Regions from separate parts of the Peribacillus sp. V2I11 genome, predicted to be linked through region 3. Evidence: riboswitches for the same ligand, from Rfam matches in the RefSeq annotation. Region 3 holds a riboswitch; each other region holds the start of a gene.
The links. Region 3 has a riboswitch for S-adenosylmethionine ahead of QFZ73_RS00155 (Na+/H+ antiporter NhaC family protein). Riboswitches for the same ligand answer to the same signal wherever they lie in the genome.
Positions count from the first base shown of each region.

Region 1: another riboswitch for S-adenosylmethionine. It lies ahead of mmuP (S-methylmethionine permease); the one in region 3 lies ahead of QFZ73_RS00155 (Na+/H+ antiporter NhaC family protein).
Region 2: another riboswitch for S-adenosylmethionine. It lies ahead of QFZ73_RS24385 (YezD family protein); the one in region 3 lies ahead of QFZ73_RS00155 (Na+/H+ antiporter NhaC family protein).

Region 1 covers NZ_JAUSYW010000001.1:4,779,862-4,783,143, reverse strand. Annotated here, with positions in the region: gene mmuM (homocysteine S-methyltransferase) at 1-510, opposite strand, end outside; gene mmuP (S-methylmethionine permease) at 500-1,894, opposite strand; SAM riboswitch class I at 1,977-2,079, opposite strand; gene QFZ73_RS23425 (flavin reductase family protein) at 2,308-2,916, opposite strand; gene QFZ73_RS23420 (alpha/beta hydrolase) at 2,937-3,282, opposite strand, start outside.
Region 2 covers NZ_JAUSYW010000001.1:4,987,254-4,990,535, forward strand. Annotated here, with positions in the region: gene QFZ73_RS24375 (TetR/AcrR family transcriptional regulator) at 61-648, shown strand; gene ssuE (NADPH-dependent FMN reductase) at 859-1,392, shown strand; SAM riboswitch class I at 1,673-1,781, shown strand; gene QFZ73_RS24385 (YezD family protein) at 1,953-2,096, shown strand; gene QFZ73_RS24390 (phosphoadenylyl-sulfate reductase) at 2,278-2,982, shown strand; gene sat (sulfate adenylyltransferase) at 3,012-3,282, shown strand, end outside.
Region 3 covers NZ_JAUSYW010000001.1:32,031-35,312, forward strand. Annotated here, with positions in the region: gene QFZ73_RS00150 (chromate transporter) at 1-75, shown strand, start outside; gene QFZ73_RS00155 (Na+/H+ antiporter NhaC family protein) at 268-1,584, opposite strand; SAM riboswitch class I at 1,771-1,878, opposite strand; gene QFZ73_RS00160 (SOS response-associated peptidase) at 2,200-2,871, opposite strand; gene QFZ73_RS00165 (hypothetical protein) at 2,932-3,087, opposite strand.

The DNA of each region.
Region 1 (3,282 bases), 4.7 Mb from region 3:
AAATGCTAAAATATCAGCTCCTGCATCAATCAAAGCTGATATTCGTGAGCGATGAAATGCCGCTAAAGTTTCTTCTGAAACACCATAGTTCCCTACATACTCTGAACCATCTGCAAGATAAGCCCCATAAGGTCCGACTGATGCAGCAACCAATGGTTTAGGTCTAATCGTTTGATATTCTTCCTTCCAAAATTCATCTCTTGCTTTTCTTGCAAGTAAAACCGTTTTCCGGATTAGCTCCAAAGCCTCTTTTTCTTGTATTCCTCGTAGGGCGAAACCTTCAACTGTTGCTTGGTAGCTTGCCGTTATAGCACAGTCAGCACCCGCACGAAAGTAGTCAGAGTGAACCTGATAAATCACTTCTGGATTTTCAAGCAATACATGAGCAGACCACAGGGGATCGTCCAAATCACACCCATGCCTTTCAAGCTCTGTAGCTAAAGCTCCATCCAAAATCATGACTGAATGATCTCGTAAAATTGCGTCAATTGGGTTGATTTTATTCTTCATGTTTTACTCCTCTTTTCTTTATAGTTTGTGTCAGATAATAACTTCCATAGCAAAACAAAATAAAAGGTATGCCACAATATAGTGCAATTCGTTGTGTAGGATCGAATGCAATTCCTATGCAAGAGGCAAGACATAGCATAAAAGAAACGATAGGTACGAGTGGATATAAAGGTGTATGATAAGCCAAATCATTTACTGAATTTCCATCTTTTATAAATCGTCTGCGAAATAGAAACTGTGACGCGCTAATACTCATCCAAACTACAACCACGGCTAGTCCGGAAATGGATACAAGCACTATGTATACTGTATCCGGTGCAATAATACTCGAGAAAAGGGCTAAACCACCGCCCAACATACTGAAAATGACTGCATTTACCGGAACACCCCGTTTTGTCAATTTTGCAAATATTGGTGATATAGTTTTCTTATCTGCAAGTGACCAAAGCATCCTGGATGAGGCATATAGTCCTGAGTTTGCAGCAGACAAAATGGCAGTTAATATAACAAAGTTCATAATATCCGCTGCATATGGCATTCCGATCCGTTCCAGAACTGTAACAAAGGGGCTCTCTAAAACGCTTGCATCCGAAATAGGCAATAATGCGGATAAAACAACGATGGTTCCTACAAAAAAGATAATCAATCTCCATAATGTCATACGGATTGCCTTTGGTATCGTTTTTTCTGGATTCACAGTTTCTCCAGCTGCAATTCCGATTAATTCAGTTCCGGAAAATGCAAAATTCACCGCGAGCATCGTCATTAGAATGGCAAAAGCACCATTCGGAAATAAACCTGCACTTGTGAAATTGGAAAATAACGGAGCTGATTGTGAATTAATTATTGGAATAAAACCTACCATTGCCGCAGCTCCCAGAATAATAAATATCACAATAGCAAATACCTTTATGGACGCAAACCAGAATTCGGATTCAGCGAAAAACTTAACGGTCCACACATTTAATGCCAAGACCAAAATGGCAAATAGAGCACTCCATATCCAGACACTTATTGATGGAAACCATCTCTGCATCAACAATCCTGCAGCCGTGAATTCCGAACCTAGTGCAACAGTCCAAGTTAGCCAGTACAACCAGGCTACTGTATACCCTGTCCCTGGTCCGATATATTTGGCTGCGTAGCTATGAAACGCACCTGTCTCGGGCATATGTACTGCCAGTTCACCTAGACATAACATGACTAGATAAACCACTAATGCTCCAATCAGATACGAAAGGATGGTGCCAAACGGGCCAGCCTGGTGAATCGTATAACCCGAACTTAAGAATAAACCAGTTCCAATCACCCCGCCAAGCGATAGCATTATTATATGCCTTGCTTGCATTTGCCTTTGAAAATCATGCTTCCTTTTGTTCTCCATTTTACTCTCCTTAATCTTGCATCCAGAAAAAACGAAAACGCACTCTAAAAAAGAGTGCGTTACTGACAAATAAACACGTACGGTCTTATCTATCAAGGTTTCACCCCCTGGAATTAGCACAGTGTCTTTATAGACCTGTTGCTGAGGTTTCATAGGGCCAGTCCCTCCACCTCTCTGGATAAGAAATTATTTTTTTATAACTTTATCAATCTATGAAAAATTTGTCAAGTTTTGTTTCGTTTGTAAAGACTTTCTTTTATATTCCAACAATCATGACCTCCGGCATTGAAATGATTGCTAGTCTTTGGAACTGTCGCTCACCGTATTAAAATTGCAGATAAAGTTAACCGGGATAAATTTGGTTTAAAAAATTGACGACATCTTAAAAGATGACGCCATTTTTTTCTTTTCCCTTAAGGACGTTCTATTTCAAATAATTCCCCAAGTTTTGTATAAGTATGACCCGCTAATCTTGCTACAGGTTTTAGCCCATTCTGGTCAATTCGGCCATTATGGTAAATATCTTGCTCTATATGATAGCAGACTATTTTCCCTATCAATAAATCACAACCAGGTTTATCCAGGGAACCTGCCAATGGTAACGTATGCTCCAATGTACATTCAAAGCGTACCTTCGCTTCTTGCAATCCAGGTACGGATACCTTATCACTAACAGCCGTCGTGAAATTAGTAAGACCCAATTCGCTTTCGTCAGAGGGGAGTTCCTTGGCCGTTCGATTTGCATCAGCAACATTATTTTCATCAGTGATATGAACAACGAATTCACCTGTTTGAATTGCATTTCGGGCTGTGTCCTTTGAAACTCCTTCTTTCCGTTGAACAGAAATGGAAATCATCGGAGGATTGGAACTGACTATGTTGAAAAAGCTGAACGGCGCTATATTGATTGTACCGGTTTCGGATTGTGTCGTAACCAGGGCTATAGGTCTCGGTATAATGCTTCCAGTCAAAAACTTATAATTTTCCCGTTCAGTCAGACTTTCAGGATTAACTGAAATCATCTTCATTCCCTCTTTCATTCTTATATAAAGTTCTTATGAAACCATGAACCTGCTGCCTCGACTTCTGAACGTGTTAACTGATGACCGTAATTTTCCCAGTGAATATCCACCCTAGCACCAGCTTGCAGTAAAATTTGATTAAGTTCATCAGTTTCTTGTGCCGGGCAAATCGGATCGTTTTTACCTGCAGCAATAAATACTGGTATATCCGAAAGGGGGGGTAAAGCAATCCCACGTCTTGGCACCATTGGATGATGAAGAATCGCTCCCTGTAGTGCCCCTTCGAAATGGAACATCAAACTTGCCGCTATATTTGCACCATTAGAATAACCTAATGCTACCACTTTGTCACGATCGAAATCATAT
Region 2 (3,282 bases), 5.0 Mb from region 3:
GGATATCATGGGAAATAGATTGGTCAAACGGTCTTATCTTTAAAAAAGAAGGTTGATATTTTGAAAAAAGGGCAGCAAACCAAAGAACGAATCATAAATGTAGCCCGGACTCTTTTTGCCACTAAAGGTTTTGACATGACAAGAACGAATGAAATTGCCTCAGCATGCAATGTTTCCGAAGCTACTATTTACAAATACTTTGACAGCAAAAAAGATTTGCTATTGGCTACGATTACCCCTAATGAAAAAGAGGAATATGAAGATGGGACAAGCCATCTCTCTACGGAAGATCTAGTGGAGAATCATGTTTGCACCATGATAAAAAAAATTCTTGAAAATAAAGAACAGTTTTCGATATTATTTAGGGAAACACAATTCGATCAAGATATTTCAAAGCAATATGTAGATCAGATTTTCAAGCCAAATGCCAAGCATATTGAAATACAGAAGAGAATAGATAGCGGAGAGATACAATATATCTCTGATATTGTCCTATTTAATGTAGGGATCATTTCTTTCACATTGGCATTATCTACACATTATGAGATCCATCAACAAAAAAAGGAACCATATTTTACTTCTGAACGAATTAAGAGCATTGCTCAACTTTTAGTATATGGTATTCATGGTAAACAAAATCATACATAATGAAACGGTCATATTGAAGGGCATGAGCATCAAGCCGCAAATATGACCGTTTTATTTTCATTCAGAGTCTATGAAGTCAACTGGTGAATTTATTAAACCCGAGTGTAAGATTTGACTTATATTTTTCAGACTATTACGATAAATGCATATTGCACGAAATGCTTTACGAAGATTTTATCTGGAAATCATGTAACATTGGAGGGGTATTAAATGAGCGATATCGTAATTTTATCAGGAAGTCCTGCTATTCCATCAAGAACGGACATTTCACTAAAACATATTCAATCATTAGTCGAAAACGAAGGATTTACCACAGCTTATTTCTCAATTACGGATTTCTCAGCAGATGATTTATTCCAAGGGAAATACAATAGCGAAGATATCTTAAAGCTTTCAGAGAGAATTAAAGCAGCTAGAGGAATCATTATTGGTTCACCGGTTTATAAGGCTTCTTATACAGGTGTATTGAAAGCCTTGATTGATTTGCTGCCAGAAGGTGCTTTTAAGGGTAAGCCAGTGCTGCCAATCATGATAGGTGGAAGTAACAGGCATCTATTGGCGATTGACTATGCGCTTAAACCATTAATTTCAATATTAAAAGGCGAGCCGATGCAGGGCATTTATTTTGTTGATAAGGAAATAGATAAACAGAATTCAGAAAACCCGATTAATGATTTGCATTTAATTGATCGCGTCCAGAGTCAAGTTCAAGAATTTGTAGAAGCGATACAGTTAAGAAATTAATGACTTCAAGTATTCCCTTCTACAAAAGGACTGGAATTCGAGAAATTATTTTTTCAAGTAATGACAGGCGTCAATAATAGGCTTATTTATGAAAATAGACTTAATTTTTTGGAGACCTTATCTTAAAAGAAGAGTCTATTTTCGTATTTATATGAACATAAAATCATAATTTGAATAGTGTGTATAAAAGTAACAGTTCATCCATAATATTAAACCAAGTTATTTTATAAGAAAACTCCATTGACAAGGATTAAATATATGTTAATATTTAAAATAATAAAACTTATCCAGAGCGACGGAGGGAATTGGCCCTTTGAAGTCCAGCAACCTGCATGATGGATGCAAGGTGCTACCTCCAACAAAATGTTGATCATTTTGGAAGATAAGGTAAAGATATTTACCTTGGGATCTTTCCATCATGGAAAGATTTTTGTTTTTTTGAAGAATTATAGGTAAACCATAACAATGTAAGGTTGTATGGAATTATATAAATCTAAGAAATTCATTTAATCAGCGTTGAAAATAAAATATTCGCGGATTTTCTTAAAGGAGGAACTGGTTTGGATAAAGAGAATCAGCTTGAAGAAATATTTGAACGACTTCAAGAAATGCTTAATTCAATGAAATATGGATCCATTACACTTATTGTCCAGGATGGTAAAATCATTCAAATGGAAAGAAATGAAAAATTAAGAATTAAATAAGGTATCTGCTGACTAGAAAAACTAGAGGCGGGTTTAACTGATATAAGGAGAGTATTGGTTAGATTCGTCTCTTTTTCCTAGAATCATAAAAACTGAGGAAGATTACAACGGGTATCGATCAACAGTTACTCTAACCTGATACAGCAAGTTTTTAGAGGGGGCTACAAAGTTGGCTGCATTAATAAACTATGACAATTTCAACACAGGGGATTTACCTGTATTTCCTGAAGACAGTGAGACAAAAGGTGCTTTGGAAGTTCTGCAATGGGCGAATGACCATTATGGAAACAAACTGATTTATGCTTGTAGTTTTGGTATTGAAGGCATCGTGCTTACGGATTTATTGGCGAAGGTCAATCCTTCGGCAAAAATAGTTTTCCTTGATACAGATGTTCATTTTGAGGAAACTTACCAATTGATCGAGCAAGTGAAAAAGCGATATCCAAAGCTTTCGATCGAAATGAAGAAACCTGCCTTGACGCTTGAGGAACAAGCAGCGGAGTATGGGGATGAATTATGGCTTAGTGATTCCAATAAGTGCTGTAACATCCGTAAAATCATTCCGCTTACCGATGTGCTTTCAACGGCAACAGCCTGGCTTTCGGGACTGCGGAGGGAGCAATCTGAAACAAGGGCTCTGACCGAGTATATCAATAAGGATAATAAGTTCAAGTCAGTTAAAATATGTCCACTTATACAATGGACGTGGAAAGATGTTTGGCGCTACGCCCACAAAAACGGACTTCCATATAATATCCTGCATGATAATGGATATCCGAGCATTGGATGTAAAACGTGTACGGCACCTGCCTTCAATGCAGATGATTTACGCTCAGGCCGTTGGCAAGGAGCTCAAAAAACGGAATGCGGATTGCATTTATCTTAAATAAATAGAAACCATAGGGGGAAATTAGCATGACAATCAGTTTACCGCACGGAGGAACATTAATCGATCTTTGGGAACCAAAATATGATTTTAGTAAAATAACAAAGTCCATCGAAATCGATGAAATTGCTTTAAGTGATCTTGAATTGATAGGCACTGGTGCCTACAGTCCGATTAAAGGATTCTTTACAAAAAGTGACTATGAGACAGTGGTCAAGGATATGAGGCTTAGCAGTGGGCATGTATGGAGCATCCCGATTACGCTGCCTTTGACCGAAGAAACGGCAGAAACCCTTACTA
Region 3 (3,282 bases):
CTAATGAAATTACGCTGGCACCCAGCCTATGTAATTATTCTATCTGGTTTAGTTGGTGTTGTCCTCTATTCATAACAAATGTCGCACACACAACCATTATCAATATGGACCGGAATTAAGCAGATAAATGGAAGACGGCCTTAATTACTTTTTAAACATTCATACTATATAAGTGCGAGAAAACTTGATTATGTTTATGTATTTAACCCATACAGAAAACACCCTGTATCCAATGATTCAGGGTGTTTTTTCATAATTATTCTCATTTTAAGAAGTACGTTTCTTCGTTTCATCATCTACTGGCTGAAACCGCGGATAACCAATCAAGATGGCAACGACTCCACAAAGTCCAATTAGTATTGGGTAATATGAATACGGCAAGATGCTGATCGGAGAAATCTTTGCTACCCCTGCTGCAACAAGCAGTTGTGCCCCATATGGAATCAACCCTTGGATACAACAGGCAAAAACGTCAAGCAAGCTCGCCGATTTACGTGGATCGATCCCATACTTTTCAGCGATATTTTTGGCAAGTGGCCCGGCAATGATAATCGAAATCGTGTTATTTGCCGTGGAAAGGTTCGTCAAACCAACAAGCCCGGCAATGCTGAATTCCGCCCCTTTTTTTGTTTTGCTGTTTCGGGTCACGAGGTGGAGAAGATAATCGATCCCGCCATTATGCTTGATTACAGCTACCATGCCTGCAATTAAAATGGCAAGGAAAGAGATTTCATACATTCCCGCCATCCCTTCTCCGATTTTTTGAATGACACCTAACGGTTGATAACTTCCATCCGCCAAGCCGATAATTCCGGCAAATATGATTCCGATGGAAAGGACCAGGAACACATTGACTCCTGCCAAGGCAGTGATCAATACGCAAAGATATGGAAGAATCTTCACCCAATTATAAGAATGTTGGGAGATGTCGGCTTGTTCACCCATCGTTAAAATTCCAAGGATGACACATGTGATGATGGCCGCAGGTAAAACAATGAAAAAATTCACCTTAAACTTATCCTTCATTTTCGTTCCCTGCGTTCGAACTGCAGCAATTGTCGTATCTGATATGAAGGATAGGTTATCCCCAAACATCGCACCGCCAATAACGGCCGCCATTGAAAAGGCAAGCGAAATATCGGTTTGCTCACTAATTCCAACCCCGATAGGTGCTAGGGCAACAATCGTTCCCATGCTTGTCCCCATAGATAAAGAAATAAAACAAGCAATAATGAAAATCCCTACCATTAATAGATTTTGCGGAAAAACAGCTAAGGCAAGATTCACCGTTGATTCAACTGCCCCCATGCCATTTGCAACTTCGGCAAAAGCGCCGGCTAAAAGGAAAATGATAACCATTAACATAATATTGGCGTCCCCGGCACCTTTACAGAAGATATCAACCTTATGATTGAATGTCTCTTTCCGATTCATTGCCAAGGCAGCTGCTGATGCAATTGAAATCGCTACAATCACTGGAAATGAATAAAAATCTTTAGTGATGATTCCGGACCCTATAAATAAAATTAAAAATACGACAAATGGGATCAATGCCCATGGATTCCCTTTATTGTTTGCACTCATGATGAACACCTCTTTTTATTTTTCCCATGACATGTGTCACAGCTCTTATTCTGTTAACAGTTTTCGCAAATTACCAATTTGAACTTGATTATCCAGTCATGGAGCTATAGCTAAAAACTGTCGGCATAAAAAAGACCCCTTCTATTAAACAACAAGAAGAGGTCTTTTAATTTATAAAAAACACCCTCCTTATCTTTCAGGCGAAAATCAGCCTGCTGGATTTGGCACAGCACTCCTATTAAGTCTGCTGCCGAGACATCTTCGGGCCAGTCCCTCCGTCTCTCTTGATAAGAAGATCTAAATTATATAATTTATCAAATATTACGATGTCTACCAGAAAAGTACCAGGCTGGAAACTTGCCGAAACCATCTGAGTTTGTGAAAGTGACATCGAAAGTCGTATTGAAAAGCAAATATAAGAGTACAGCATTTTGTCTATTTTCGCAAGGTTTAGTTTTAAAATGTTTCACATGCACTATTAAGGATTATAAAGAGATCTTGACATGTGCAGTTAATCAGTTTATTTCAATAATGAAACTCTTGTTATATTTGGATAAAACACAAAATATATCCATTTTGGAGCGGAATTAATATAAAAAGAGGTCTAATGACCTCTCAACAAATTTCTTGTATTAGGTTAGGTGAATTATTTTTAGTCGAGTTCACATCAGTCGATACCTCAAATGCTTCCATCTGTTCCGAATCGAATGACTTTAAATATTGTTGCAGATATGCAGGATCATTAATGGATGGATTCAACCAATCTTTTTCATCTTCTGGTTTAAGGATGACAGGCATACGATCATGAATGCTGGTCATTAGCTCATTAGGAACGGTTGTTATAACGGAGCATGAATAGATGCTGATGCCATCAGGAGATTTCCAGGATTCCCAGAGACCGGCCATTCCAAATGGAGCATGATTCTTCAGTTTTATTCGCATCGGTATTTTTCTCTCTGGTGTCTTCTTCCATTCATAAAAAGAGTCAGCGATTATCAAGCATCTCTTCTTCTTATACGCATTCTTGAAGCTTGCTTTCTCTGCAATGGTTTCCGCTCTGGCATTGATCATTTTATAGCCCACTTTTTCGTCTTTTTCCCAGAAAGGAATGAGTCCCCACCTAAGATATCCAAGTCGATTCCTTGCCCCGTCATTAATGACGGAGAGCACGGGTTGGGAGGGAGCAATATTGTAGTTGAATTGGTATTCCCCATCAAATGATCCTTGAATATCAAACCGTTCTTTTATTTCTTCAATGTCAGTGAAAAGGGTGAAACGTCCACACATAATATCGCCTACCGTATTAAGATTTATTACAGTGTAACAAATGGAACGGGCAGGCACAAATCAGCGTTCTAAAATCCTGATGTCGGTAAATGGTTGATTAAATAATTCGCTGGAAATCAAAAGAGTGCCAAGGACTTCTCTTTCATCTTCAGCTTTAATGATTTCCGACAAAATCAAGGTACTGCCATTCCTGACCGTTACTTTATATTCATTCATATAATCCCCCCTCAAAAGGCTAGATGGTTGTTATTATAAACCAAAAAACCACAAGTATCAGTATTGAACTTTGGCAGAGTCATGGTTAATCCTCTAATGGAGAGGCCGCATGGAGGTTCCTTTATACTTCTAAGGGTTAGTCGCACGAAGCAATGCCCGGGACTATAACTCCTTGAGGCTTAAAAAAGACTGTCC